4 regions of the Serratia sp. NPDC087055 genome follow, and region 4 is predicted to be linked to each of the others. Evidence: predicted binding sites of a transcription regulator. Region 4 holds the regulator's gene; each other region holds the start of a gene.

What was found. Region 4 encodes Fur, which represses iron uptake genes when iron is present. Its sites were predicted from a motif close to ATAATAATGAGAACNACTATCAA; they were not measured.
Region 1: the regulator Fur is predicted to act here: its motif matches at 6,218-6,240, upstream of exbB (tol-pal system-associated acyl-CoA thioesterase).
Region 2: the regulator Fur is predicted to act here: its motif matches at 1,442-1,464, upstream of ACI2J2_RS05780 (TonB-dependent receptor domain-containing protein).
Region 3: the regulator Fur is predicted to act here: its motif matches at 6,229-6,251, upstream of ACI2J2_RS03705 (TonB-dependent siderophore receptor).

The regions. Positions count from the first base shown of each region.
Region 1 is NZ_JBJDOG010000003.1:154,539-162,134, reverse strand. Features, by position in the region: gene ACI2J2_RS16930 (GH1 family beta-glucosidase) at 1-233, shown strand, start outside; gene dkgA (2,5-didehydrogluconate reductase DkgA) at 278-1,102, opposite strand; gene yqhD (alcohol dehydrogenase) at 1,517-2,680, opposite strand; gene ACI2J2_RS16915 (AraC family transcriptional regulator N-terminal domain-containing protein) at 2,902-3,789, shown strand; gene ACI2J2_RS16910 (DedA family protein) at 3,846-4,508, opposite strand; gene metC (cystathionine beta-lyase) at 4,662-5,858, opposite strand; gene exbB (tol-pal system-associated acyl-CoA thioesterase) at 6,314-7,288, shown strand; gene exbD (TonB system transport protein ExbD) at 7,292-7,596, shown strand, end outside.
Region 2 is NZ_JBJDOG010000001.1:1,228,191-1,235,786, forward strand. Features, by position in the region: gene ACI2J2_RS05780 (TonB-dependent receptor domain-containing protein) at 1-1,307, opposite strand, end outside; gene ACI2J2_RS05785 (serralysin family metalloprotease) at 1,627-3,087, opposite strand; gene ACI2J2_RS05790 (TIGR00645 family protein) at 3,375-3,869, shown strand; gene fabZ (3-hydroxyacyl-ACP dehydratase FabZ) at 4,127-4,582, shown strand; gene ACI2J2_RS05800 (spermidine synthase) at 4,619-5,407, shown strand; gene ACI2J2_RS05805 (ribbon-helix-helix protein, CopG family) at 5,456-5,650, shown strand; gene ACI2J2_RS05810 (hypothetical protein) at 6,169-6,693, shown strand; gene ACI2J2_RS05815 (Hint domain-containing protein) at 6,770-7,596, shown strand, end outside.
Region 3 is NZ_JBJDOG010000001.1:783,751-791,346, forward strand. Features, by position in the region: gene ACI2J2_RS03675 (D-amino acid dehydrogenase) at 339-1,643, shown strand; gene dadX (catabolic alanine racemase DadX) at 1,716-2,789, shown strand; gene ACI2J2_RS03685 (multidrug effflux MFS transporter) at 2,795-3,988, opposite strand; gene ACI2J2_RS03690 (3'-5' exonuclease) at 4,097-4,657, opposite strand; gene ACI2J2_RS03695 (hypothetical protein) at 4,999-5,481, opposite strand; gene ACI2J2_RS03700 (hypothetical protein) at 5,653-5,943, shown strand; gene ACI2J2_RS03705 (TonB-dependent siderophore receptor) at 6,348-7,596, shown strand, end outside.
Region 4 is NZ_JBJDOG010000001.1:2,504,727-2,512,322, reverse strand. Features, by position in the region: gene galE (UDP-glucose 4-epimerase GalE) at 1-51, shown strand, start outside; gene ACI2J2_RS11935 (glycosyltransferase) at 41-2,002, shown strand; gene fur (ferric iron uptake transcriptional regulator) at 2,209-2,655, opposite strand; gene fldA (flavodoxin FldA) at 2,976-3,515, opposite strand; gene ybfE (LexA regulated protein) at 3,744-4,031, opposite strand; gene ybfF (esterase) at 4,323-5,096, opposite strand; gene seqA (replication initiation negative regulator SeqA) at 5,378-5,917, shown strand; gene pgm (phosphoglucomutase (alpha-D-glucose-1,6-bisphosphate-dependent)) at 5,995-7,596, shown strand, end outside.

The DNA of each region.
Region 1 (7,596 bases), on a different contig from region 4:
GGATTGACTACCTGCGCGATCATATTCAGGCGATCGGTGCGGCGATCGAACAGGGGGCTGATGTACGCGGCTACTACCCTTGGTCGTTTATCGATTTGCTCTCATGGCTTAACGGCTATCAGAAACAGTACGGCTTTGTGTATGTCGATCACGACAACAATCTGGCCCGCAAGAAAAAGCAGAGCTTTGGCTGGTATCAGCGGGTGATTGCCACCAACGGTGAGCAGCTGTAGCGGGGAATAAAGTGGCCCTCTCAGGCGGAGAGGGCCGAGTCAGATTACAGTGAGTCTGGATCCGGCCCGAGACGGTTGCCGATATCCAGCTTGGCGATTTCGCTCAGTTCGTCTTTATCCAGTTTGAAATCAAAGACCTCGAAGTTTTCACGAATGCGGGAAGGCGTGACCGATTTCGGGATCACGATCAGACCGCTGTCCAGATGCCAACGCACCACGATTTGCGCCGGTGTTTTCTCGTATTTTTCTGCCAGGTATTTAATGACGGGTTGATCGAATACCCCTTCACCACCCTGTGCCAGAGGGCTCCAGGATTCGGTAGCGATGTGATGCGTCGCATTCCAGGCACGCAATTGGCGTTGTTGCAGCAGTGGGTGAAGTTCGATCTGGTTAATCACCGGGGCGACATTGGTTTCATCCAGCAGGCGCTGGAGATGCGGGGTATGGAAATTACATACCCCGATACTTTTAACCAGCCCTTGTTCGCGCAGTTTGATCAGCCCGCGCCAGGCGTCCACGTATTGGTCTTGCTGGGGTTTCGGCCAGTGGATCAAATACAAGTCGACATAGTCCAACTTGAGCTTTTCCAGGCTGGTTTCCAGTGCGCCCTGTGGGTCGCCCTGATCGTCATTCCACAGTTTGGTGGTGACAAACAGTTCATCGCGGGGAATCGAGGAGGTTTGCAGCGCAGCGCCGACCCCTTCCTCGTTCTTGTAGATCGCAGCGGTATCGATCGAGCGATAGCCCACCTCCAGCGCTTTAAGCACCGCATTGGTGGTTTCTGAAATACTCGCCTGCCAAACGCCGAGACCCAACTGCGGCATCAGATTACCATCGTGGAGTTTGATGATGGGTTGTTGCGTTGTCATGCGTATCTCCTTGTCAACGGATTGCCCGGTGCTGCATGCACCAGGAACAGCGATACCCGTCATACTTCAAGCTGCAGCGGTGTTGGCTGCAAACGGTTACGTGGCCCATCCGTGGGCCACGCCCCTAAAGGGGCCGCTGCAAGCAGCGTTCAAATCTGCTCCCGGCAGATTTGTATCCCAAATCACTTATTTGAGTAAGCTCATCGGGATGCACGCTCTTGCCGCCCTCCTGCAACTCGAATTATTTAGGCTATATCAGTAGATTCTAGCTGGCAAACAGGGGTAGTGCTGAGTTCGCTAAGCAAATTTCAACGATATCGGAATCGTGCTTGGCACTGCGCCCGGCGAGCGTGATCGGTCGGGCGCAGGAGGGTCGTTGAAACTAAAGCCTAGCAGTAAATCGCGAGTTTGCGATTAACGCGCCGCTTCATAAATGCGTTGGCTCACTTCCAGGGTAATGTCCTGGTGTTCGCCGAGCGCGGTCATACCGTGCTGGTGCAGCTTATCGAGCAGCGCTGGGATTGAGCTGCCGTCGAGCTGGTAATCTGACATGCGGGTCGGCACGCCCATTTTTTCGAAGAAGGCGCGAGTGGCGGCAATAGCGCCGTCAATGCGGCTGTCTTCGCTACCGTCACGCAGACCCCAAACGCGATCGGCATACTGCAGCAGTTTTTCGCGTTTTTGTGCTTTTTTCTCGATCAACAACGCAGGCAGGACAATAGCCAGCGTTTGGGCATGATCCAGGCCGTGCATGGCGGTCAGTTCATGACCCAGCATATGGGTTGCCCAATCCTGCGGCACACCCGCGCCGATCAAACCGTTCAGCGCCATAGTGGCGCTCCACATCACGTTGGCGCGCACCGCATAGTTTTCCGGCTCAGCCAGCGCACGTGGGCCATCTTCCAGCAAGGTTAGCAGCAGGCCTTCGGCAAAGCGATCTTGCACCTTGGCGTCAACCGGATAGGTCAGGTACTGCTCGAGGGTGTGAACAAAGGCGTCGACCACACCGTTGGCGATTTGGCTCGGTGGCAGTGAATAGGTCACGACCGGATCCAGCACGGCGAACAAAGGCTGTACGTGTGGCGAGAAGAAATGCTGCTTATCACCACTGCTTTTACGGGTGATCACTGCGCCGCTGTTGGATTCAGAACCGGTGGCCGGCAATGTCAGTACGCAACCCATAGGCACTGCGTCTTTGATCTCGCTGCCGACGGTTTTCAGGATATGCCAGGCATCGTTATCTGCGGTGTAGCGGGCTGCAGCAGCGATAAACTTGGTGCCGTCCACGACGGAGCCGCCGCCAACAGCCAGCAGGAAGTCGATGTTTTCTGCACGCACGACCTCGACCGCTTTCATCAGCGTTTCGTAGGTTGGGTTAGGCTCAATGCCGGAAAATTCCAGGACATTGCGGCCCGCCAGCGCGGCATAGACCTGATCCAAGACACCGTTTTTTTTCACGCTGCCACCACCGTAGGTGATCAAAATGCGGGCGTCGGCAGGGATTTGTTGCGCCAGACCCGCGATTTGGTCTTGGCCGAACAGAATTTTGGTTGGGGTATGAAGAATAAAGTTTTGCATGGTTATTTCTCTTCTGCATAAGACAAGCGCCGGTGGCGCAAAATATCTGAGGGGTATTGTCAGTAACTTGGCCCCGCAGCACAATGCACATTCCTGCCCGAGTCTTGCCTATTTCTACAAAGCGTTGTAGAAAAATAGAGTTTTAAACTATTATTTATGCCGGATTATTCTTAGTGTAAGAGGGTGTTTCTGTGAGTGACATTGATGAGCTGCGCAGCCGCATGGCGCGCCAGGCAGCCTGTTTTGCCGAGAGTAACGGTTATACGCCCTCGCCAGTGCCACTGGTGAAAATCCTCTACGTCGACCGCCATTGCCCACGTCAACCGGTGATGTACGAACCCGGGGTAGTGATCATTTTCCAGGGTCACAAGGTGGGTTACTGCGGTAACCGGGTATTCCAATACGACCCGCGTAATTATCTGCTGATGACGGTGCCCTTGCCCTTCGAATGTGAAACCTTTGCCAGCCCAGAATTGCCACTGGTGGGGTTATCCGTGAATATCGATAGCCAGATGCTGCAGGATTTGCTGATCGACATCGGCGACGATGACTACCTGATGAAACCGCGCCGAGAAAGCAGTGGGGTGAACCTGGCTGAATTATCGGAAGAGCTATTGTGCGCCACCGAACGCTTGTTGGATGTGATGGCCAAACCGCTCGACGCGCGGGTGCTGGGGCCACAGATTGTACGTGAAATCCTGTATTACATATTGCGTGGTGCCTGTGGAGCGTCGCTGCAGGAGCTGGTTAATCGCCATACCCACTTTAGCCAAATCGCCAAGGCGCTGCGGCGCATTGAGAACCAATACGCGGACAGCCTCAACGTCGAACAGCTGGCGGGTGAGGTGAACATGAGCATTTCGGCGTTCCACCATAACTTCAAAGCGGTGACGAATACCTCGCCGTTGCAGTATGTGAAATCCTATCGGTTGCACAAAGCCCGTTTACTGATGGTGCATGATGGTTTAAAGGCCAGCACCGCGGCGATCCGCGTTGGCTATGAGAGCGCTTCGCAGTTTAGTCGCGAATTTAAACGCTTCTTCGGCGTGACGCCGAGCGACGAAGTGGCCCGGCTGCGCGACAACCCTCCACTGATGATGGAAGGGTAGATTGCAGGTTAATGCGGATTGAACTGTACGGGCGGCAACTGCCGCCCGTTAACGCATCAGGAAGAGGCTGCGCGTTTTTTGCGCCAGATAACCAACATGGCACCCAGCAGGCCAGCCAGCAACAGAACCAGCGGCAGGATCATCAGCCCTGTCATCACCTGGCTTTCGTAGCGTTTCACTAACGGGATCTGGCTGAAGGCGTAGCCGAGGCCAACTACGGCACCCACCCAAATTACGGCGCTCAACCAGTTAAAGAACTGAAAACGCGTGCTGTTCAGGCCAGAGATGCCGGCCATGGTGGGCAGCAAGGTACGGACAAAGCCCAGAAAACGGCCAATCACCAGTGCCATCAGGCCATGACGGTTAAACAGGTTGTGCGCCCGCTGGTGATATTGGGCGGGCAGCTGCAGCAACCAGCCTTTTACCAGTTTAGTGTGGCCCAGCCAACGGCCTTGCAGGTAGCTCAGCCAACAACCAAGGCTGGCGGCAAGGGTCAAAATGATCAGCGTAGGCACAAAGGCCATTACGCCTTTGGCGATCAATGCGCCAGATAGCAGCAATAAGCTGTCACCGGGTAAGAAGGAAGCTGGCAGTAATCCGTTTTCTAAGAATAGCGTGGTGAAAAGTACAGCATAAACCACCCAAATGACGCTTGGATCGGCAAGGGCTATGAAGTCCTGCTGCCAAAGCGCATGAACAATCTCTCGTAATACATCCATTATATATCCTGTTGCATGCCGGTTGCGCCTGGAGCTACGTACCCCAGGATGCGGTGTTGACCGTATCTGACAGTTACCCGCCTAGTGTACCGCTAATAGCTTAAGCACACATTAAACGAGGCGAATAAAATTACCGCTGTAACAGGCGATGTATCAGTGCGCGTTGGTAATACGCTCGAACCCGGCAGCGAGATCGGCGATCAGATCCTGCACGTTTTCCAGGCCAATATGCAGGCGTACCAGCGTGCCGGAGAAATCGACGCCGCCCGCCGGACGGATGGCTTCCAGTTCTTCCGGTTGGTTAGCCAGGATCAGTGATTCATAGCCACCCCAGGAATACGCCATGCTGAAGTGGTTGAAGTTATCCAGGTAATCGGCCAACTGCACGTCACTGAGACGCTGCTTCAGTACAAAAGAGAACAGGCCGTTGCAGCCGCTGAAGTCACGACGGTAAAACTCATGGCCTTTGCAACTGGGCAGCGCGGGGTGATTGACCACGGCCACCTCAGGCCTGTCGGCCAACCAGTTAGCGACCTCAATGCTGCTCTGTTGGTGTTGTTTGAGACGCACACCCAGCGTGCGCAGCCCGCGGCTGGCCATATACGCGGTATCGGCATCCACCATTTGGCCCATCAAATAAGAGTATTCACGCAACTGATCCCAACAGCGTGGGTTTGCTACGGCAGTGCCCAGCATGTAATCGGAATGACCAATAATGTATTTGGTGCCCGCCTGAATCGAAATATCGATGTCGAAATCCAGCGCCTTGAACAGTACGCCGGCTGCCCAGGTGTTATCGATCATGATCACCACGTCCGGCGCCACGGCACGAATAGCCTGCACCATCGCCGGGATATCCTGAACCTCCATGGTGATCGAACCCGGCGATTCAAGGAACACCACGCGCGTATTGGGCTGAATCAGCCCGGCGATATCGGCGCCTATTAATGGATCGAAATAGGTCGTCGTTACGTTCATACGGCTCAGGATATGGGTGCAAAAATCCTGCGTTGGTTCATAGACAGAACCGGTCATCAACAGGTGATCCCCAGCGCTGACGAAGGACAAGATGGCGTTGGAAACCGCCGCCGCACCGCAAGGGTAAAGCACACAACCCGCTCCGCCTTCCAGTTCGACCATCGCATCTTGCAACGCGAAATGGGTCAGGGTGCCGCGCCGGCCATAAAACAGCTCGCCATGAGCACGCTTGGCGGTGGCGTGTTTTTTGGCTGCGACGGAATCAAAGACCAGTGAAGAAGCGCGCTGGGTGACGGGATTGACGGAGCCCTGTGTATAGCGCTTGCTGCGCCCGGCGCCGATCAGGGTGGTTTCGATGTTCTTTGACGTCATGGGAGCGGGCTCACCTTATTGGGTCTTCACGGGCCATTTACGAGAGTCCTTACGGTAGCATGACATTTAATAGCCATCCAGACGTTTTAACTGCCAAATGCAGAAACGGATGCAATCCTCTGTCTGATGCTGTTCCTGGACGTCATCCTTCTGCAGGGCTGCAATGACCAAGCGGATTTATCGGTAAATTCGTGATGTGACGACAAAATGCGATAAAACGATGACGTTGTTGCAGCCCTGTGCCGTAAAAGTGACGAAAAACCTTATAAAAGGTGCTTATAGGGCCGAACAGGTCGCGAATGGGTTAGCGGGAGAGCGTTGCGGACGCCGTGGCGATAATTTTCCCGATTATTTGGTAAATAATAATGAGAACTACTATCAATCCCTGAGTGGTTTGATATGATCGCACGCTGAATTATTCCTCAATTTTGATTGGTAACGGGTGGAGGCACAGCGTGAAAACGGCTGGCAAGAATTTAAATCAAGGATCGTTCGGTCAGGGCCGGGCGCAATGGGGCCAGGCATTCGGCCGCGGTCTGATCGCTTCAATGGTATTAGTGGTGGGTCTGGCCGGTAGCGCTCAGGCAGCACCGGCGGCTAATCCAGCCGTTACCGAAAGCGTTACTCCGGCTGCGGCGCCTGCTGTTGCAGCCACGCCGGAAAATGTCACGCCGGTGAACCCACAACCGACCATCCAACCGCCAGAAACCCGCGGTATGGACCTGTCCGTTTGGGGCATGTACCAACATGCGGACATCGTGGTAAAAATCGTGATGATCGGTTTGGTGCTGGCATCTATTGTCACCTGGACCATCTTGTTCTCTAAAGGCAGCGAACTGTTCCGCGCCAAGCGCCGTCTGCGCCGTGAACAGTTGGCGTTAGCCAACGTCCGCTCGCTGGACGAAGCCTCTGAGCTGGCGCAAAGCTTCTCGGACGAGAGCATCAGTTCCGTATTGCTGAACGATGCACAGAACGAGCTGGAGCTGTCGGCGGCATCCAACGACAACAACGGCATCAAGGAACGTACCGGTTTCCGTCTGGAGCGCCGCGTAGCGGGCTACAGCCGTAATATGGGCCGTGGCAATGGCTTCCTGGCGACCATCGGTGCCATTTCGCCGTTTGTCGGTCTGTTCGGTACCGTTTGGGGCATCATGAACAGCTTTATCGGCATCGCTCACTCGCAGACCACCAACCTGGCAGTCGTTGCACCCGGCATCGCAGAAGCGCTGCTGGCCACCGCTCTGGGCTTGGTCGCCGCGATCCCGGCGGTAGTGATTTATAACATCTTTGCCCGCGTGATCAGTGGCCACCGTGCACAGGTTGGCGACGTAGCGGCGCAGGTTCTGCTGCTGCTGGGTCGCGATTTGGATCTGGCCGCTACGGCGGAAGCCAAACGTTCACAGCATTCACACCAACTGCGGGTGGGGTGAGTTATGGCGATGCGCTTAAATGAAGATTTGGACGACAGCGGCGAACTGCATGAAATCAACGTGACGCCGTTTATCGACGTTATGCTGGTGCTGTTGATCATCTTTATGGTGGCCGCGCCGCTGGCAACGGTAGATATCCGTGTCGATCTTCCGGCGTCCTCCGCCAAACCGCAGCCGCGCCCGGAAAAACCGGTGTTCCTGTCGGTGAAAGCGGACAAACAGCTCTATGTTGGCGAGCAAGCTGTCAGTGCAGAGCAACTGACGTCGGTGCTGGATCAACGGACGCAGGCGAACAAAGAGACCACTAT
Region 2 (7,596 bases), 1.3 Mb from region 4:
AAGCCATGTCCGTCCAGATCAAACTGGATCCGGTCCTGTACATACCCACCCAGCACGTAACTACGGCTGTCAGACTCTGGCTGCATGATGGCGGTGAACGCGCTTGGCGCCGGTTCTTCCCGGAATGGTCGCTCGGTATCCGCCACGCGTGCATTAACCCCACCACTCAGCGTATGGCGACCCAACGTTTTGGCGATCTGTGTTTCAAAACCGTAGGTGTTAACGTTGTAGTCGGAGTAAACCCGCTCCATGCTGCCGGTACTGGTCGGCATGTAGGTGTTATCATGTGCTTGAGTCTGCTGGTAATAGATTTTTGATGTCAGGGTATCGACAAAATCATTGTATGGCGTCCATTCATCTTTCAGGCTGACGCCCCAACGGCGCGTATTGCTCTGCTGCTGTGCGGTGCCCAGAATGGCGCTTCCGGCCGAATTCCAACTGTCGTAATGGGTATGGTTGGTTTTGTCGTAGTAATCTACCGTGCCGGTGAGTTTGTGCTCGTCACTGGGTTGCCAGATGCCGGAAGCCATCAGCGCATTGGAATGCCAGTTGGCCGGATAAGCCTCATTGGTACCACTGTTATTTTGCGTTTCCTGCCCATCCCGGCGGCTATACACAAACACCCCTCGCAACTGCTCATCGCCTGCGGCAGCGGTGATGCCGTTATGCCAACTGCGATTGGATGAGTCGTAATCGCTTTGGTAACCAAAGTAGGTCTGCTTGGTGGGTGACAGATACTGGTCCGCCGTCTTGGGTGAAAACGATACCGCGCCACCGATAGAGGTATTACTGCGTTCTGTTGACGTCGCCCCCGACTCAATGTCCACTTGGCCGTACATGTAAGGGTCAAGATAGTCCCTGCCGATACCGAAAGTGTTGAGCCCCGCACGGCTAACATAGCTACGCCCAGTCGCATCTGGTTGTGGGATCCCATCCACATCCAGCCCGACACGGTTACTCTCCAGGCCACGGATGTTATATCCGGTGTAACCACTGCGATCGAACCCGCTTTTCCCGGAAGAAGAGCCACCACTGACACCCGTTGCACCAATCAGCGTTTCATAACGCATTATTGAGCCAAAATCATTCCCCCCTTTTTTCTGCATATCTTGTGCAGAAATCGTGGTTATTGTTCCGGCTTTTTTTTCAATTACCGGTGCAACAACCGTTATTTCCTCTTCATTTTGCGTGGTCTTTTGTATTAAGGGTTTATTTACTTCACCATTAACGTAAAAAGTGGTGCTGGCCAGAGCCCCGCATAGGACGGACTGCCCGATAATTCCCCGGTAATTAAAAGTTTTGCGCATGTATTAACCCTGCATTAATTATTAGTATAAGCTCGCAGTTGCTTCGTCACCCGGGAGTTAACCGGGTTCAACAATATTAATGAAAAGTAATAATGTAAAAATAAAGGTCTTTCTACGTAGACTTGATGAAACACATGATAATGATAATGCTTATCATAAGCAATATCGTCATAATATTGATTGATGTATTGACGCACTATTTCCCAATTGCTTACGCAATCCTTACATAGCGGTACTACAGTAGGCCGGAGACGGAGGTTCAAGCATGCAGGGATGAAAAACCCTGAGAGAACGGTGGGCATAACCCACCGTGACTGAGTTAAACAATAAAGTCTGTCGCCGTATTCGCCTGCCCTACAATTTGAACCAGGAAGTCTGGAGAGGCGTGACCATTTATATTCAGCGCTAATTCACTTAAATTGCTTTGTGAATTATAGGTCAGCAGTGCTTCCCCTGCCTGGCCACTGAAATTGTCAACAAAATGAATAAAGTCCGCACCTTTAGCGCCGTGATTAAAGAAGGACAGATCAATTTTGTCGATGCCGGTTTCAAAGTCCACGATCTTATCAGGGGATGCGAAAGGTGAATCGCTCACCGCTGCGAAAACAAAAATATCGTTGCCGCTGCCACCGTATAGCTGATCCTGCCCCCCACCGCCGTAGATCACATCATTACCGGCACCGCCGTGGAGAATATTGGCGGCGTTATTACCGACGATAACATCATTACCCGAACCACCGATGGCATTTTCAATAATTGCACCCAGTGCAATGGACACGTTCCCCTTCAACCCACCGACATCAGAGAAGGAGCCTTCTGTCAGGTTGATGCGCTGGTTCTGCGTATAGCCGGAGAAATCAAGGGTATCATTACCACCCGCATCCCAAACGGAGAAAACTAATTTCTGGCTGCTGTCCGTCGCCGTGTAGAAGTCCCTGCCGGTATTGGAGTTGAACCCGTATACCGTATCCCCGGTACGGGTACTGGTATTCGCGCCATAGAGATGTTGAATAGCGGCAATATCGTCAACCAGAGGCGCTGCGGCAAAATAGCCGCCGTTATCACCACCGGTAACGCCTTCATCCCAATAGCTCATCACGCTGAACTGGCGAGTGTCTTCGGCATAGGTCCCCTTCGCATAGCTAGGGTTTTGGCCGGCATTATAAGCACCTGGGTGATCTAACCCCAGCGTGTGCCCTAATTCATGCGTGATGCTCAGGCGGCCGTAGTTGCCAAGCTCAGGGTATAGGTTGGCGTAAACCCCGTCGCGGGGATCCGCGTAATCGTAATTGATGTTGAACCAGCTTTGGCCATCGGTATTATGCCCACGATAGTCATTACCCGCTCCGGTAAAGGGCTTAATTGCATAAGCCTGGCCGTCGCCTTCGTAATTACCAAAGGTAATATTGGATTTTTGTCCGGGGGCAACTTCGACAAAATTCAGGTTAGCCACATCTGCCCAAGACTGTAAGGACAGTTTTGCCTGGGCTTTTTGCTGCGCGGTAAAGGCACTTAGGCCGGTGTCTTGGCTGCCGAAACGGGCATTCAGGTTACCCTCGTTATAATCCCAAACCGGGAAGGAATAAGTCACCGTCGCGCCTTGTCCCGTAATATGAACGCCATTCCAGGTCTGTTCACTGCGCGCTATTTGCTTACCTGCCGCCTCCACATCGAAAGAAGGCTTATTATTAATCGTTAATCCATTACCTCTATTATGGTAATTGAGCAAATCATTAACACTGTCCCAACCGCTTGTATTTCCATTCAGGGAATTTTCCATGTCCATCTCCAGTAGGTTAATTCATTCCGTTATATATAATTCAATTGCGATATAAACAACTGCTGCCGACTTATATTGCAGCATTTAAATCGTAGTATGATTTTCAGATTGCTCAATATATATCGCGAAAATAAATGATAATGATGTTAATACCTAATGCGATTCACGGCATGTGCCTTTCCCCGAATGCCCGTGGAACACCCCGCATTCATTTCACCGTCACTTGCCTTTTGCCAGGCCTCTTGCGTTATACTACGCCCCACTTTTTGTAATGAACTCAGATGACTATGGAACGCTTTCTAGAAAATGCGATGTACGCCTCTCGCTGGCTGCTTGCCCCGGTTTACTTCGGCCTGTCCCTGGCCTTGCTGGCACTGTCGGTAAAATTCTTCCAGGAGATTCTTCATGTTTTGCCGAACATTTTTTCCATTGCCGAAGCAGATCTGGTTCTGACGCTGCTCTCATTGATCGACATGGCATTGGTCGGCGGCCTGCTGGTGATGGTGATGTTCTCGGGGTACGAGAATTTTGTTTCGCAATTGGATATCAGCGACGACAAAGAAAAGCTGAGCTGGCTGGGTAAGATGGACGCCACCTCGTTGAAGAACAAGGTGGCCGCGTCGATTGTCGCCATTTCCTCCATTCACTTGCTGCGCGTGTTTATGGATGCCAAGAATGTGCCGGACAATAAGCTGATGTGGTATGTGGTTATCCACCTCACCTTTGTGCTTTCCGCATTTGTCATGGGCTACCTCGATAAACTGACCCGCTACAAGCACTGATCCCCTTTAGCCGCCATGCCCCAATGGCGGCTAACCCTTCTGCCCGCCATTACATTAAAACATTAAAAATCAATTTGTTGAGCAGGCGCTTTAGGCGCAATTAAAGTGACATCGTCACTAAAATTGGATTCACTTGCCACGTTACCCATTTCTATTAGTGCCATCTGATGATAATAACATTATAATGTTATTACACTTCGATAAGCGCAGAGGCGAGCGTAAGCCGAACGCTTCCGCTGACAGGACCTAGATAAATCATGCCGCTGAATGGTAATCCACTGCAGTACCAGGACGTTCAATCCATCCTGCCACACCGATTTCCCTGTCTGCTGGTCGATCGCATTCTGGCTGACGGCACTTCCATTGCGCAGGGGCGTCTCAGCGCCATCAAAAACATTACCGCCAATGAGCCCACATTTTGGGCCGGTCATCATCAGGTAAATGTATTTCCCGGAATATTGATGGTGGAAGCGCTGGCACAAAGCACCGGGCTGTTAGCCCATTACTATCTCAGCCCGCTGTTGCCGGGTGAACACTACTATTTTGCGGCCATTCATCATGCCCGCTTCTATCGTTCTGCCCGCCCCGGCGACCAGCTTCGTATGGACGTCGCCTTTGTTCGGCAACGTTCGGGCCTTGCCCGCTTTACAGGCCGCGCCACGGTCAATGGCCGCCGTATTTGTACTGCCGAATTTATGTGCGCCCGCAAGTAAGGTTGTTTTTTCTGATGGAGGCTCAACGAAAACGTTATGTCTTTGGTTGATAAATTGCTTAATACGCTGGATTTCTCTCCTCGTGGCCAGGTCATCGCCCGGGAACAAGATCACTGCGGTGAAATTATTGTGTCCGACCACAAAGGCTACCGAACCCTGCGTTTCGACGGTATCTGCGAGCAGAGCAAAATGTGTATTAGCGCACCGCAGGTGCCGGTTCACAATTACATTAAAACCATGCTGATGGCCGTGGCCTGGCAACCCCCTTCTGCTGCACTGATTCTGGGGTTGGGGGGTGGCGGCTTGGTGCGCGCACTGCACGCCTATGACGACAACATACTGCTGGAAGTGGTAGAGCTGCGTCAGGCAGTGGTGTCCGTTGCGCGTCAGTATTTCACGCTACCTGCCGACCAACGGGTGATTTTGCACGTCACGGATGCCGCCGATTATCTGCGGGCTAACGTAACGCGGTATTATGATTTGATTTTCTCTGACCTCTACAGCGCCTTTACGATGGATCCTCAGCAGGGCACCCAGCACTTTCTTGAACAGTGTGCCGCGCGGCTTTCGCCACAGGGTTGGCTCGTGCTGAATTACCATGAGGTCCCGGACGAGGACTCACTGCTGTACCACAGTTTGCACCGCGTATTTAACACCGTTTTGTACTGTGTAGCGCCCAGCGGCAATGTGATTATCTATGCGTCACCTGCCGATGTTGAAACGCCGCTAAACTTGCTGCGCCGCCTTTCTGCCGAGATTGGGCCGAGCTTCAATTGCGATCTTGGCTATCTGTCACGCAAAATTGAGCGGTTGCATTTTAGCTGAAACAACACGGCGCTCTTATTATTATTATCAATCTCTGGAGTCACCCTCATGGAAAAGAAAACGGCGCGTTTAACCGTACTCATTGATCCGGATAAGAAAAAAGCGTTGGAAGAGCTGTGTTTGCAGCAAGACGTCACCCCTTCCCAGGTGATCCGCCAGCTCATACGCGACTATCTGCACAAACACCAGGTTGAGTATCCTAGCCAACCAACCCACTCTAATCCGCGGGTAGATAACGTCTGAAAACAGCGCCAGGCCAGAAACGTTCACCGGTCAACACCTGGCGAACGTTTCAGTGTCCTTTCTGATTTTATATAATTATCAACGTATAAATATAACTATCGATGTATTTTTATGACTATTTTCGCTGCTTCATTAATTATTCATAAGAATTATGATTAACGAAATTCCTACCATGCAATTAATTCCAACGCTAATAAATTCAAATTATTTAAACCACCACAATCATTTCTTAAAGATCACCCTCCCCAATTCATTGATTTAATTTACTTAAAAGACAAGTTTAACAAATTAAAAACAAACCCCTTCTGTTTATTTGATTATTTAAAGTTTTTTTTCCTGTTTTTTAACGTGGTGATTTACATGAGTATCTCTCTTGAAAACAAAAAATACTTCATTTCTTTTTATGTGTCAGTTGATTTTTTAGTCGCCATTGCTATTGTTGAAGATGAGTAATTCATCGCTCCCAAAGCGACTCAAAAACCTTATTTTTATACTTAAAAATGTATAAGGACCTGACTATGCCTATAAAAAAATACGTCATTCTCGACAGTAATCCAGCTGCTGTTGGAAATAATGATTTCATCCTGTTAGGTTTAAAAAACACCGGTTTTGCCAGAGGTTGCCCAATGTTATTCGGGGGTACCGCAGATGCAAAAGACGGCCCGGTTGACGGTAAGAACTTCGCATTAAACGTAATCAAAAGAGAAACCTGGGAAGAGACTCTGCAAAATATTGAAGTCCAACAGGTTGTTCGTTATCAGGTTTACCCTAACGACATTAGTTTTTATACCAGTAAAGACTTTATCTTCACCGGGAAAGTTGCCCTGGGTGGTGAATTTGCCTGGATACGAAAAGTCAGCAAAGGAAAGTTGAAAGCCTATTTTAAGAGTAAACCTTCAGCGACCAAAGCGATGTTTGCACAAGAGTTATATGCCATGACGCTGGATCCTGATATTGACCCTACCGACGGTGAATTTGAGCAATATTTGGGTTCTGACAGTCTGAGCGCCATTTACTCTTACTGCAAAGAGACCTGTAAATAAGCGCAAGGCCAAAATTCTTTTTATCTCACACATTATCCCCTGCGTTTACATCTAAATATTATTGGGTGCTGATATTATGATCACACAAGGTTATACATCAGATGAAAAGAATATTGTCAAAAATGTCATCAGCAAATATACCAACACCGGGTTGTTTGTTATTGATCCCGGTGACCCCTTGCTGGCCAGTTTTTATGATATTCAACTCAAACTTGCCGGTCTCACCTCAGGGTACTCTCCGCAGTTCACCCAATGCTGGCAACAGACAAAGCAACTTAAACGCAGCGGCGGCCTGTTGAACGAGGCCAATAATGGCTCCGCTCAACCGGTCTACAGTATTGTGCGGTTGGATTCAACAGACGGCCGCAATTACCGTGCCGACGCCATTGGTTCCTTGCCGGTATCCGCCGCCAACGTGACGCAAACCCTGGGGTTGTTTGACGGTGAAGCGGTTAATGTCGGTACGGTGAACTACAACCAGGCTTATGTCTATGCCGCAGACTGTACCCTCAGCGCCAATGGCGTCTACCCAGGCAGCCAGATCGCTACCGACTATCCGGTCACGGTGATTTATACCTTTGCACAGACGATTGACAGAAACACAGTATACGGTGCAGAAATTATCACTACGCAGAGTTACCCCAAAGATATTTTCAATGAATCACCTCGAAGTATTATCAATCCGAATGAAATAAAGATTTGTTTAACCCGTGATGAACCCGACTGCGATTATCGGAATACCTATGACGGTTCAGTCAGAGTTCCCATTAAGGGAAACATCACCTATTTTGGCCAAATTGAACTCAACGGCGGCCAGCCGGTAAAAGCCAGTAACACCATTTATCTGATACGCACGCGGGCGGGTGGCGATCCCGTCACCCCTTTCGGCAACTACAATATTTT
Region 3 (7,596 bases), 1.7 Mb from region 4:
GGCAGTTTAATGTCATTTTTATGGTTTTTTATTCTGTTTATGTGCGGGTGTTTCATTTTTATGTTCTGTTAAATCCATGTTGCGTACTAGGGTTTTTTTCTATGCTATCAATGCTGTCATTGATAGCATATGGGTCATTGTTTCGCTCTAAAATCGGGCTTTCACAACATCTTATCGCTATTTATAGGTAGCTATTGCAAAAGAACCGGCCATGAACGATAAATTAATTGTGAATGTTGTCACGTTTGATGACTAAGATGTTGGACGGATTTTTCCACTGAGTTAATTTCCTGTGAGCAGAAGATTATGCTTTGTGATGCCTTGAGCTGGAGTCAGCGATGCGAGTGGTAATTTTAGGTAGTGGAGTTGTGGGTGTTGCGAGCGCCTGGTATTTGGCGAAGGCGGGGCATGAGGTCACAGTGATTGATCGTCAGCCTGGTCCGGCGATGGAAACCAGCGCAGCGAATGCCGGGCAAATCTCACCGGGCTATGCGGCTCCGTGGGCGGCGCCGGGTGTGCCGCTGAAGGCGATCAAGTGGATGTTCCAGCGCCACGCGCCGCTCGCTGTTCGTCTTGATGGCAGCAGTTTCCAGTTAAGCTGGATGTGGCAGATGCTAAAAAACTGCAATACTGAACACTATATGACCAATAAAGGGCGGATGGTGCGGTTGGCAGAATACAGTCGCGACTGTATCAAAGCATTGCGCCAGGAAACCGGCATCCAGTATGAAGGCCGCCAAGGCGGTACGCTGCAACTGTTCAGAACGCAGCAACAGTTTGAAAGTGCAGCGAAGGATATTGCTGTTCTGGAAGATGCCGGCGTGCCTTACAAGCTGTTGGAAGCGAACCAACTGGCCAGCGTTGAGCCCGCATTGGCCCAGGTCGCGCACAAGCTGACCGGCGGGCTTCAACTGCCAAACGACGAAACCGGTGATTGCCAACTGTTTACCCAGCAACTGGCTAAACTGGCACAACAAGCAGGAGTCACCTTTTTGTATAACCGCAGCGTTGATCGCTTGCTGGTTGAAGGCGATAAAATCAGTGGCGTACAGTGCGGCGGCGAAATCTTCAAGGCTGACAGTTACGTGGTTGCTTTCGGGTCCTATTCCACAGCGCTGTTGCGCGACCTCGTGTCGATCCCGGTATACCCGCTGAAAGGCTATTCACTGACCATCCCGATCACGGATGAGGCTGCTGCCCCATTCTCGACCGTACTGGATGAAACCTACAAAATCGCCATCACCCGTTTCGACCAGCGTATTCGCGTCGGTGGCATGGCGGAAATTGTCGGTTTTAATACCCAGCTTGAGCAAAAACGGCGCGAGACGCTGGAGATGGTAGTACGCGATCTTTACCCTAACGGTGGGCGGGTGGAAGATGCGACGTTCTGGACAGGTCTGCGCCCGATGACGCCGGACGGCACGCCGATTGTCGGTAAAACGTCGCTGAAAAACCTGTTCCTGAACACCGGACACGGCACACTGGGGTGGACAATGGCCTGCGGTTCTGGGCAGCTACTTTCTGATCTCATTTCCGGTATCACGCCGGCTATTCCTTCGGAGGACCTGGGGGTGGCGCGATACAGCGCTGGATTTCATAACCGCTACGCCGGCCCTTTAAATGATGTGCATCCCGCGCGTTAAGAACCCAATTTATTGATGTTGTCGTCACGGGCGTTGTCCCGTGACGGCATTCGCAGGCCCGTAGGAGTGCCCATGCCTCGCCCGATTTCCGCCACGTTGCACCTTGGCGCATTTGAAAATAACCTGCAGGTTGTTCGGCGTTTTGCCCCCAGCGCTAAAGTCTGGTCGGTCGTAAAGGCCAATGCCTATGGTCATGGTATTAAACATATTTGGCGCAGTTTGGCACAGACCGACGGTTTTGCTCTGTTGGATCTCGCTGAAGCCATTACCTTGAGAGAGTCTGGCTGGCAGGGGCCGATTCTTTTACTGGAAGGTTTTTTCAAGCCGCAAGATTTGGCCTTGCTCGATCGCTATCGTTTGACCACATCGGTGCACAGTGATTGGCAATTGTCGGCGATAGCTGAAGCTAAACTGTCGGCGCCACTGGATGTTTACCTGAAAGTGAACAGCGGTATGAATCGTCTGGGATTTGCACCGGAACGTTTGCACGCGGTTTGGTTGAAAGCGAGGGAGATAAGCAATATTGCGAACATGACGGTGATGAGTCATTTCGCCACTGCTGATGGCCCTCAGGGAGTGGTAGAGCAAATGAGGGTTGTTGAAGACGCGGCGTCGTCTATCCCTTTGCCGCGTTGTTTAGCTAACTCTGCCGCCACGTTGTGGCACCCAGAAACCCATGGTAGCTGGGTGCGGCCAGGTATTGTGCTCTATGGCGCTTCGCCCAGCGGGCAATGGCGTGACATTGCGGAGAGCGGTTTGCAGCCCACCATGACGCTGAGCAGCGAGATCATAGGGATTCAAACGTTGAAACGCGGCGATCAGGTTGGCTATGGTTGGCGCTACCGTGCCGAAGGTGCGCAGCGTATTGGCGTAGTTGCTTGTGGCTATGCAGACGGTTATCCGCGCCATGCGCAGACCGGGACACCTGTCTGGGTAGACGGTGTGCTGACGCGGACGTTGGGTACGGTTTCAATGGATATGCTGGTGGTTGACTTAACGCTATGCCCAAATGCCCAAATTGGGGCGGAAGTAGAGCTTTGGGGACGACGCCTGCCGGTTGACGATGTTGCTGCCGCGGCAGGCACGTTGGGCTATGAATTACTGACGGCGTTGGCCGCCAGGGTACCCGTGACCACTGAGGCTTAAAAGCCTCAGGCGACTTTCTTCAATTGACCTTTAATTTGCTTGCTGCGCTGCCGCGCGTGCAGCGCCAGCAGGCAACCCACCAGCATCACCAGTGCGAGTGACAGCTTGGGTTGCAACGGCAGTGCCATTGCCAACAAGCCTAGCCCCGCACCACCGGCCATCTGTACAAATCCCACCAGGGCAGAGGCAACTCCAGCCTCGTTAGAGTACGGCTCCAGCGCGTAGCTGGTTGCCGGCCCCATCACAAAGGCAAGCCCTGCGCAGGCACAGGCGACAGGCAGCATATAAGCCAGCCAGTGAGTTTGCGCCGGGCCTGACAGCAAGAACACGCCAAGCAGCAATCCAACACAGCCGATGCCCATCAACAGCCCGCCGGTCGCAAGGCATACTGGCCGCCCGACCTTGTGAATAATCCGGTTGGCGAAAAAACTCACCAGCATGATCCAAAAGCCGTTAGCGCCAAACACCAGTGAGAATTGCAACGGGGTTAGGCCGGCGGTTCCCATCAACACGTTAGGCGCTAGCGAAACATACGTCAGCGCCATCCCCATCGCCCCAGAGTTAACTACGGCGAAGGACAAAAAGCGGCGGTCGCTAAGAATTCGGGCATATTGTCGCACCGGTAATCCTTTGACACGCACAGTATCCGCCGGGCGAGTCTCTGGCAGCCGCAGGGCGATCAGTATCAAGACAGCCAGGGCGTAACACACCAGGAACCAGAACGGTGCGCGCCAGCCAAAGGCTTCAGCTAGCAGACCGCCGAGCAGCGGTGCCAGTGCAGGGATAATATTCAGCGTGCCGTTGAGAAAACCAAAGGCGCGCGCCGCATCGTCACCGTTCATTCGGTCACGCACACCGCTGAATGCCACTACCGCAGTGCAACAAACCGCGACACCTTGCAGCAGCCGTGAGGCAACAAACACCGTTGGCGTGGTTGCCAACGCCGCCATGGCCGCGCCAAGCATATAAATAACAATACCTGCCAACGCCACCGGCTTGCGACCGTAGTTATCCACCAACGGGCCGGCGATAATCTGCCCAAGGCCCAATACCAGAATGAACAACGAAATAGTGGACTGAATCAGCGCTTCGCTGCTGTTAAGGCCGAGAGCGATCGCGGGGATAGTCGGCAAATAAAGATCGATGCCCAGCGGGCCGAGAAGTACCAGGCTAAGAAGCAGAAACAGAAATTTTTGCATAACAAAAACAGCACGTCCGAGTGACAAAGAGGGCTAGAGTAGAGACTCTGGCGTTAAATAGAAAGGGGCAAAACATAGGCTGGTTATCGCTTCGCCTGTCTGCTCCGCTTACAGTGCAGAGTTTTTGCGGTAGTAAAGTGCTGAGATCGTATCTGCCACGTAGCGCGCCTGATGTTTGGCGTCATCCAAGGCGCGATGAGGCGTGCCCTCGAATGCCCGTTCCTTCTTGGGATTGAAACCCAGCAGTTCGGCCAGCGTGATCACGGTACGAACGTCTTGCGTATCCCAAAACTTCCAGGGGCACGGCATTTCAAGCTGCTGAAAGGCATGTTCGAGAATGGCGCAGTCGAATTCTTTACCGTTACCCCAGACTTTTACCGGGTCGGTGCTGTTCATATGGATAAACCGGCTCAGGTTGGTCAGCGTTCGTTTAAGTGTCTCAGTGCCACCGAAAGCCAGCTTACGGGCTCCATCTGATTGTTTCGCCCACCAGGCGACGGTATCCAGGCTGATGGTCCTGCCGGGTTGATCTTTTTGGCTACTCACGGCGTTTTCAAACTCGGCGCCCAGTTGGCCGGTTTGGGGATCGAAAAAGACAGCGGCAACGACCAGAATCACAGCGCTTGGCTTTATGTCCAGCGTTTCAATGTCTAACATGAGATGGTGCATTGGGGCTCCCGGCTAAGTGAGGTCGTGCATAATCTTACTACAAACCGGGCGAGGATGCGCCGTCAGGCCTGTATGTCTGAAATGACCGGCGGATTTAAAGAATACTTTGAAATAGTCTAAGGCAGGGTAACCGAGGTATGATACTCAGGGTTCTGTTGTCGGGTTGGTTCTATCGGTGAGAACGTTTATTTTCATTTTGTGTATGGTCGGTTATCTGCTGGTATTGAGCTACCTTGGCGTTTTTGTCACTGATAAAATATGTGAAAAGTCTAACAACTACACCAAAGTATGCCGTCTGGTAGATATCTCTGAGCCTCACATCCCAAGACAATGACCGGCGCTCAGCCCAAATAATCGATGGTAATCAACGGTGTCAATATGCCTGCCAAACTAGCCAGTGTTATCCATTGCCGCCAGCCCAGGCGTGCCAACCAATCTTGACGCAGGGGTGGCGTTGCCAGTTGCCCTACGGCGACGGTGCCCGTAAGCAGCAGCGTCAGAAAAATGAATACCAGCCCACGGCTCCATGCATTGAATTCGATATGCAGCACATTGGCGTAATACAGTCGCATCAGAATGTAATAGGCCAACATAACCCACGCGAAATGCGTGCGTTTTTTCAACACCTGATAGAGAATAAATGCGATGAACAGGCTGTGGCACACTGAGATCAACGGCGCTTCAATCGGGTGCCTGACACAGCCGTTATATACCGCCAGGTAAACATTAAAGATCAACTGTGCATAGACGGTATATATATACCAGCCATAGATGACTTTGAGTTTTTTGGGGGTTGGTGGTATAGGGCAATAGTCCGGTATCATTGAAGCCTCCTGAGCTGACTAGCGTTATAGCACCCAAAAACTAAATGAATTTGAAACGCCAAACAGGCTTTATTTTGGCCCCGAATGGGAACTAATCAAGGTATGTCAGGTCTGTATCGGACAATACGGCCTTTGGCGTTAATAGTTGAATTCTAATGGTAATTCATTGATATGAAAGATTATAAAAATAGCCGCTTCGCAGCATATCTGTTGATTTTTACGCTGGGTCTTTATTTTTTGCTTCCGCCAATGCTGGTCGCTTTCTTTTTTAAGTGGTTTAACTTAAACCCTTTCGTCATTATTCGATTTTGGCATTTTAATCCATTCTCCGCCGATCGGGGCATTCCCATTTATCAAACCTTTATATACGTATTCGTCGTATGGGGTGGGTTGAATGTTCTGGTTTGGGGAACGCTGTTTGCGATAGGACGTTTGTATGCCCGGTTCACCAGACCTCGTTGAAGGTCACTGCTCAATGCTGTAAAAGTTGTAGATACTAAGCACCTTTCAAAATATAATGATAATCGTTATCATTTTTAACGAGGAAGGGTGAGAAGGGATAGCCCCTTATGCGCCACCCAATCCGGTACGTACCTGTCACATTTACTCCTTTTCTATGGCCAGCCTAGAGCTGGCACTTTTTTATTTTCAATAAGATATGTCCATTCTGACTATGGGGGCACCCGTGGGCTGAGTCACTTCGGAGGCTCATAAAAAGCCAACGTATAGTGTAAATCATTATGGATAAAGAGAGTGATTATCATTAGTATTTACATTTTGTAAGCCTCTGTGGACGCATTACTCGTTGTAACGGGCGAGCTGGCTCATAGAGTGCGATTTAATGATATTTACTAGGGATTACAAGCATGTCGATTATTTTTCCTGTCAAAAGGTCGCGTGTTTTATGTGCATTCGCGATCTTCCTGCCATTGACGTCGTTAGCTGAAGATACGTTGGTCGTCACGGCAAAAACCGCAGACACGGCAGAGGCACAAACACAAGGCTACCAGGCCACTACCAGCCAGGGAGCCACTAAAATCGATACCCCCCTGGTCCTGACGGCGCAGTCTGTCTCGGTGGTTACGCGCCAGCAGATGACCGATCAGAGTAGCCAGACGGTTAACGATGCGTTGAAATATGCACCGGGTGTCTTTACCAATTTTTCCGGTGGTGCGACGCGCTATGACACCATTGCGTTACGTGGTTTTCATGGTGGTGACGTTAATAATACTTTCCTTGATGGTTTACGTTTGTTGAGTGACGGCGGCACTTACAATGCCTTGCAGGTTGACCCTTGGTTCCTGGAGCGTATCGATATTATTAAAGGGCCCTCATCGGTGATGTATGGGCAAAGCATTCCGGGTGGGTTGGTCGCGCTCACGTCCAAGCGGCCGCAGTTCGACACGCAGGGGCACGTTAATCTCAGTGCCGGTAACAATAGCACTAAAGGCGGTGCCTTTGATGTGACAGGGCCATTATCGGATCAATGGGCTTATCGCTTGACGGGAATGACGCGCAGCAGTGAAACCATGTATGACCACCAGCGCGAAGAACGTTATGCTATTTCACCGTCATTACTGTGGCAGCCGGACGAGAATACCTCGTTGTTGTTAAAAGCCTATTTGCAAAAGGATCCTTCTGGCGGCTATCACAGCGCGGTGCCGGCAGATGGGAGCCTTTACTCAAGCTCAGGAGACAAACTGGGCCGAGGGTTCTTCGACGGCGAAAGCAGCCGTAATGTGTTCAAACGCTGGGAACAAATCTACAGCTACGTTTTCTCACACAGTTTTAACGATGTTTGGTCATTCCGGCAAAATGCCAGCTATACCCATTCCAATGTTGAATTACAGCAGGTATACCAGATTGGCTGGGATCCAGAACACCAATTGTTGAACCGCTATTACAGCGGTTCCGCGACCTCGTTGGATGCATTTGCTGTCGATAATCAACTTGAAGCTGATTTTGCTACCGGCTTGCTGGAACATAAAGTGATGCTGGGGCTGGATTACCAGCGCTTTCGTAACAATCTGTGGGATGAGTCAGCAGGGGCTTCTACGTTGAATCCCTATACCGGCGTGTCCGGTGGCGCGGGGTTAACCCATCTGACGCATACCG
Region 4 (7,596 bases):
AATCCGCAGGGTTATGGTCCATTAATAAGGATGGCTGCCGATGGCGCTTAACAACGGGCATTTTGGCGCCCTGCAGGATGATCTGTTTCGGGCTGAATATGAGGCGCGGCTAAGCGATTTGAAGTTTGAATTCGTGAAGTGCCAACGTCAGGCTACGCCAGCGGCAAAGGCGCGTTATCAACGTGGGGTGAATCAACTACGGGAATGGCTGTCTGCGCAGGGGCATTTATTTGATGCCGCACGCTGTTCTTCACTATTTTGCGTGCCCACGCGGCCACTTGCCGCAGGGGAACAATTGCTGCACCGCATTTGGTTGGGCGGAGCCATTCCTGACGACGCGCGAGAAGTTATCTCTCAGTGGGGGGATGCACAACAAGCGGTGAGTCGTGGCGAGGCTCGTGACTGGGTCGGCATGTTATGGGTTTGGGATGCAAAGCAGCTGGCAAAGGATGCCTGTTTCATTGCCTCACCCCAAACGCATGGCGGCCAGTTGGGTGAGTACGATGCCGGTAACCATCGCCTGCAGGTGCATTCGTTGAGTGAACTGGCGCAAAGAAGAGTCGGTAATAGTTTGGGGTTTATCCATCAGCTCCATGATAAACGCTATTACGCCACACTGTCCGACTACTTCCGCTTTTTGATTTTGATTGAGATGGGGGGCGTGTATATGGATATCGACACACTTCCCCACCGAGCGGCGACACTGTTTCTGATCAAGCCTGAGGTTCCGGACTATCTTCAGTTCCTGCCCGGAGGTGAAGTTAGCCACGTCAGTTGGTTGAATTTGTTCCTCGACGAAACGGGAATGATCATCAGCCGTAAGGGAGATATGGCGCTGTGCAGGATGTTAGCTGGGCTCGATCAAATTTATGCGGGGGAAAGCAGTGAGGTACCGGAAAGAAATCCGATTTATGAACGGAAGCTGTTCGATCCTTTTTACCAATTGTGGAGTCGTCATATTGAACGTACTTTCCTCAGCCACGATCGTTTTTGCCAGATGCATGGTGTTTTGTATGACGCAACCCCACAGGCGGTAACCTGCGGTATTCGCGGTATGCGGCTGCTGGAAGATGTGATCACCAATGTGCGGCTACCGTTGTCGCAAGAAGAAGAGCAGAGCTACCGGCAATGTGTTAGCCGGTTGGAAAATCTGGATTGGCAGCTTGAGCAGCCGCTGGATTTGGCACGCTATGCGGAAATATTTACCGTTGATGAAGTACCTCGCATGGCCTATCCGGCGCAGATTCGGTCCGACATCGATCATTACCACTACTATTCGGTGCTTTCTCATGATCAGCGGCTTGATCGGGTAAACCAGCTTTTTGGGGAGTACCTGATTGCCGACAACCGGCGGCAGATAGCGGCAGGGAATTACTGGCGTTCTGCCCAGGGCGAGGGGGAGGCTGTGCCGCCTGAACCGCGGGGATCGTTGCATTTCATGGCGGGACGGCAGGTGGGTGAAGCGGATAAGACCCGCATGGCAAAGCTGATTTTTAGCACGAGCTACCTGGAATACTGTTCTGTTGGCAATCGTGCTGGGCTGGATCTGGTGTCTTTGCAGCAGGCGCAAAATATCGAGCCTTACCTGGATCTGATCACCGTGGCTTACGATCGGCGCGGAGAGTTTATCGGTTTTTTCAATGCGGCGACCGTCAGTGAACTGTATGCCATAGACGCGGACTACCTTTATCGCGATGAAATGAAACCTCTTGATGAGGCTTACGACAGCTTTGTGCAAAGCCACTGTGTCGCTGACGATTATTTTGTCTGTAGCTTGGCGATTGAGAGCCAATTTCGGGGGCTGGGGTATTTTAACCAAATGTTTGCCTTGATTCAGCTACAGGCGGATCAACGCCAGGCGAAAAACATTGCGCTGTGCGTCTGGCAAAGTAGTGATGCCTGCAAAATGTATTTGAACAAGGGGTTCCGTATTCGTGGTGTGTTCGACCAAGCCAAGGCAATGTTTTTTGATCGGCTGCTCTTTCTTGAATATGCATTGTAACGAGTTTACTCATCCGCGTGTCGGCGGGGGAGTTGACGTTGAAGTGGGTGTAAGTGGGAAGTGAGAAGTACCGTGGAGAAGTGCCGCTGCAATTGTTGTCATTTAGCTATGATCTTTCCCCGGGCCTGTCCGGGGATTTTTTTATCTATTTGCTTCAGGCATAAAAAAACCGCCGTTAAGGCGGTTCTCAATGCCGGTTAAGGGCATTATTTTTTGTCGTGCAGAGTGTCGTCTTCGCGGCAGTCACCCGTTTCACAGTGGCCGTACAGGTACAGGCTGTGGTTGGTGAGCTTGATGCCGTGTTGTTTGGCGATATCACGCTGACGCACTTCGATAGATTCATCGCTGAATTCGATCACTTTGCCACAATCCAGGCAAATCAGGTGGTCGTGATGATGTTGCTGAGTCAGTTCGAACACGGACTTGCCGCCTTCGAAGTTGTGACGAGTCACAATGCCTGCATCATCAAATTGGTTCAGTACGCGGTAAACCGTAGCCAGGCCAATTTCTTCGCCCATATCTATCAGTTTTTTGTACAGATCTTCCGCACTGACGTGATGGCATTCCGGATTTTGCAGTACTTCCAGGATTTTGAGTCGCGGAAGCGTGACTTTTAAGCCGGCCTTCTTCAATGCGGTGTTGTTGTCAGTCATGCGGATTCAGTCCTGTTACTATGCTAATCAAGTTGAGGCGTTCTCGCCTGTGGCATCGGTCGGCACAAAGTGTTAATTGCGTCTCATTATAGAACCGGTTGGCCTAAATAGAAACCGCCGGTTGTTAACAAAGATATAATTGCACTATTGCATGTTGCACACGCAACGTCTTGATGGATGGGATAAACCGATATCTCAGTCTACCTTGACGATGTGAGAAGTTACAAATATGTATCTTCTATTGCAGTAATCCGTACTGCCGATGACGGCCCTGCCGGCAACACTATGCACTTTGCAGGGCTTTTGTTCAACCTTTGGCGTTACCCGACGATCTCGGCCAGGCTCAACTCTTCGACGATTTGTTTTACCCAACCTTCGACACGTTCATTGGTCAGTTCTGGCTGGCGATCTTCGTCAATGGCGAGACCGATGAAGTGGCTGTCACTTGCCAGGCCTTTCGACGCTTCGAAGTGGTAACCTTTGGTTGGCCAGTGGCCTACAATGGCGGCGCCACGTGGTTCAATGATGTCGCGGATAGTCCCCATCGCATCACAGAAATATTCTGCATAGTCTTCTTGGTCGCCACAGCCAAACAGCGCAACCAGTTTGCCGTTGAAGTCGATCTCTTCCAGCGTTGGGAAGAAGTCATCCCAGTCACACTGGGCTTCGCCGTAGTACCATGTCGGGATACCGAGCAACAGAATATCGAAACCTTCCAGGTCTTCTTTACTGCTTTTGGCGATGTCGTGAATTTCGCAAACATCGTCGCCAAACTGTTGCTTAAGAATTTTCTGGATCATCTTGGCAATGTTTTCGGTATTGCCAGTGTCGCTGCCAAAGAAAATGCCTACATTAGCCATATCGCGTATAACCTTTAAATTCAATAAATTGCATTACACGATGTTAGCGCTGACCACGATAACACCGATTAAAATGATGCCATAGCAAGGGAAACCCTTACCGGTAATTGCGTATCATGCCAGAAATTTACCCCGGGGTTTTATCACGTTTATGCGATACCGGGTGGAATAAAACGATGTTGATCGGGCGTCATCCTTAACGCCGCGCCGCACGTGCGGCTGCAATGATCAATGTTCTGGCTGGTCGTCTGCCAGTTGCGCCAACAGCATTTGCTCAATAAGCTCGCTGCGACTGATATTACGCTGTTCCGCCAATTTGTTCAGGGCGTCCACCGCATCCGCGTTGATCTTCAGTTCCACACGCCGTAAGCCACGGACTTTATCGCGTCGAAGCTGATTACGCTTATTGATTCTAAGCTGTTCATCTCTGGATAGCGGGTTGGTTTTCGGGCGCCCCGGACGGCGTTCATCTGCGAACAGATCCAGCGTCGTGCGATCCGTTTGTTCTTTTGCCATAGGTAGCGGTACTGCAAGGGAGTTTGCATCAAAAAGCGCGTAAACGCTTCTGGATGGTTCGGTTAACACACTTCGGGCCAATAAACCCTAACCCAAATTCACCCCCAGCCCGGCGCTATTGAACACGCTTAGCACGGCGGCAAAATTATAGCGCGCCATATTACCCCAGCAGATGGAGCGACGACAATGTTTAACTGAGCCGAAAACGCGCTAAGCCGTTATCTTTAGCGCGTTTTTTCACCAGATGGCCGTTTTAGGGAGGATTCCTTCTCTGACAAGGGGGCAATTGGCTCAGGCTTCGCCGAGAAAACGATGAATGGCACGTAACACGGCTTCTGGTTTTTCTGCATGAACCCAGTGCCCAGTGCCTGCAACCACGTGTGCACGCGCCTGTGGGAATTGACGGGCGATATCGGCGCGGTAGCTATCTTGTACATAGGGCGACAGCCCACCACGAATGAACAGCGTCGGGTGCGGCCAGGCGGGGACTTCCTGCCAGCCGGTGATATTTTCATATTGATCGATCAGCGCCGGCAGGTTGAAACGCCATTGGCCCTGATGGAATGACTTCAACAAGAACTGGATCACACCTTCTTCATCCAGATAGCTGCGCATCAACTCCGCAGCCTGTTGGCGCTGCGTGATGCCGGCTGCGCTGACGGCTTGTAACGCGGCAAAAATTTCGTCGTGGCGGCGAACGTGATAGTCCACCGGTGCAACGTCAATAATGATCAGTTTCTCCACTCGCTCTGGCGCGATGGCCGTCAGTGCCATCGCCGCTTTACCGCCCATTGAATGGCCGATAACAATGACCTTCTCCAGATGCAAATCATCCAGCAACGCCAGCAGATCCTGGGCCATTTCCGGGTAGGTCATTACCGCTGAGCGTGGCGACAGGCCGTGGTTACGCAAATCGACTTTAATCACGCTGTGCTGTTGGTTCAGGTCGCGCGCCAGGACGCCCAGATTGTCCAGATTGCCGAATAGCCCGTGGATCAGCATGACCGGCAACGCTGCGGACTCGGTTGCCAGCAATTGATAATGTAATTTCATGGTGAAGTTCATACTGAGAGAGATTCAGATTAGGTTATCATGATTAAAACACCGGATGAACATACCCGTTGCCGTGCTGCCGCTTGAAATCCATGGGGTATAACGCGGATTTTTCATGGTAAGGTGCGGGTTTGGCAACGTGGATGCTGGGCGGACTCTAGGTAATAGTCTGCTTTTGCCCTGTCGGGACACATTGTTATGTTCGCTCCCGCGCTTTTAACCTTATAATCCCATGGCTTGAATGCAGGATCTGGCTTCAGGTTCTAAGTAGAAAAAAACAGTACTGGATAAAGATGAAAACTATTGAAGTCGACGAAGAGCTTTACCGTTATATTGCCAGCCACACGCAACATATTGGTGAGAGCGCGTCCGATATTTTGCGCCGTATGTTGAAATTTACCGCCGGTCAGCCCTTGCGCGCTGCGCCAGTTGCCAGCGCACAGAGCGCCGAGCAGGACAAAATTGTTGCTGCTCCGCGACCGCGCGATCGCGTGCGTGCCGTGCGCGAACTGCTGTTGTCGGATGAGTATGCCGAGCAGAGCAAAGCGGTGAATCGTTTTATGCTGGTACTATCCACCCTGTATACCCTCGATGCGGCCGGTTTTGCCACCGCAACTGAAGCGTTGCACGGCCGTACCCGCACCTATTTTGCAGGCGATCAGCAAACCCTGTTGGCGAATGGAACGCACACCAAGCCGAAGCACGTTCCGGGCACGCCTTATTGGGTGATCACCAATACCAATACCGGTCGCAAACGCAGCATGGTGGAGCACATCATGCAGGCTATGCAGTTCCCAGCGGAACTGACAGATAAAGTTTGCGGCACTATCTAATTTAGCGAACAGCCCGTCATGGTGGCCGTGAGCGACATATTGCCAGGCCGCTGGACAGGGATTAGGGAGATATGTCGATGGCGAATAACCCACGTGCCGGGCAGCCGGCTCAGCAAAGCGATTTGATCAACGTAGCCCAGCTGACGTCGCAGTACTATGTACTGCAACCGGAAGCGGGCAACGCCGCACATGCGGTGAAGTTCGGAACCTCAGGCCATCGTGGCAGCGCTCAGCGCCACAGCTTCAATGAAGCCCATATTCTCGCTATCGCGCAGGCGATTGCCGAAGTACGCCACCAGCAAGGGGTCACCGGCCCATGCTACGTGGGCAAAGACACCCATGCATTGTCAGAGCCAGCCTTCATTTCTGTGTTGGAAGTGCTGACAGCCAACGGCGTGGATGTGATCGTGCAGGAACATAACGGTTTCACACCGACGCCTGCGGTATCTCACGCCATCTTATGCCACAACCGCAACGGCGGAGCATTGGCTGACGGTATTGTGATTACCCCATCCCATAATCCACCTGAAGACGGCGGCATCAAGTATAACCCGACCAACGGTGGCCCGGCCGATACCAACCTGACTTCTGTGATTGAAAAACGTGCCAATGAACTGCTGTCTGTGCAGTTGAAAGGCGTACAGCGTCAGTCGCTGGATAAAGCCTGGAACAGCGGTCATGTACAGGCTCAGGATCTGGTGCAGCCCTATGTTGAAGGTTTGGTGGACGTGGTCGATATGCCCGCCATTCAGCGTGCCGGTCTGAAGCTGGGTGTTGATCCGCTCGGGGGTTCTGGCATTGCCTACTGGCAGCGCATTGCAGAGCACTACAAGCTGGATCTGACGCTGGTGAATGATTCTATCGATCAGACCTTCCGCTTTATGCACTTGGATCACGACGGCGTGATCCGCATGGACTGTTCGTCGGTTCCGGCGATGGGGGGCCTGCTGGCGCTGCGTGACAAGTTCGATCTGGCGTTTGCCAATGACCCGGACTATGACCGCCACGGCATTGTTACACCGGCGGGCCTGATGAACCCGAACCATTATCTGGCGGTGGCTATCAACTATCTGTTCCAGCATCGTCCACAGTGGGGCGCTGATGTGGCAGTGGGTAAGACGCTGGTTTCCAGCGCGATGATTGACCGCGTAGTGGCAGATTTGGGCCGTAAATTGGTCGAAGTGCCGGTGGGCTTCAAATGGTTTGTCGACGGTCTTTTCGACGGTAGCCTGGGCTTTGGTGGTGAAGAGAGCGCAGGGGCATCGTTCCTGCGTTTCAACGGCACACCTTGGTCGACCGACAAAGACGGCATCATCATGTGCCTGTTGGCCGCCGAAATCACTGCGGTGACTGGCGAAAACCCTCAGCATCATTACGATGATTTGGCCAAGCGCTTTGGTGCACCGAGCTACAACCGCATCCAGGCACCGGCAACCTCAGCGCAAAAAACCGCGTTGTCCAAGCTGTCGCCAGACATGGTCAAGGCCGATACTCTGGCGGGTGACCCTATCACTGCACGCCTGACGGCAGCGCCGGGTAATGGTGCACCGATTGGTGGTTTGAAAGTGATGACAGACAACGGCTGGTTCGCAGCACGTCCTTCTGGTACTGAAGATGCCTACAAGATTTACTGTGAGAGCTTCCTGGGTGCCGAACACCGCGAAAAGATCGAGCATGAA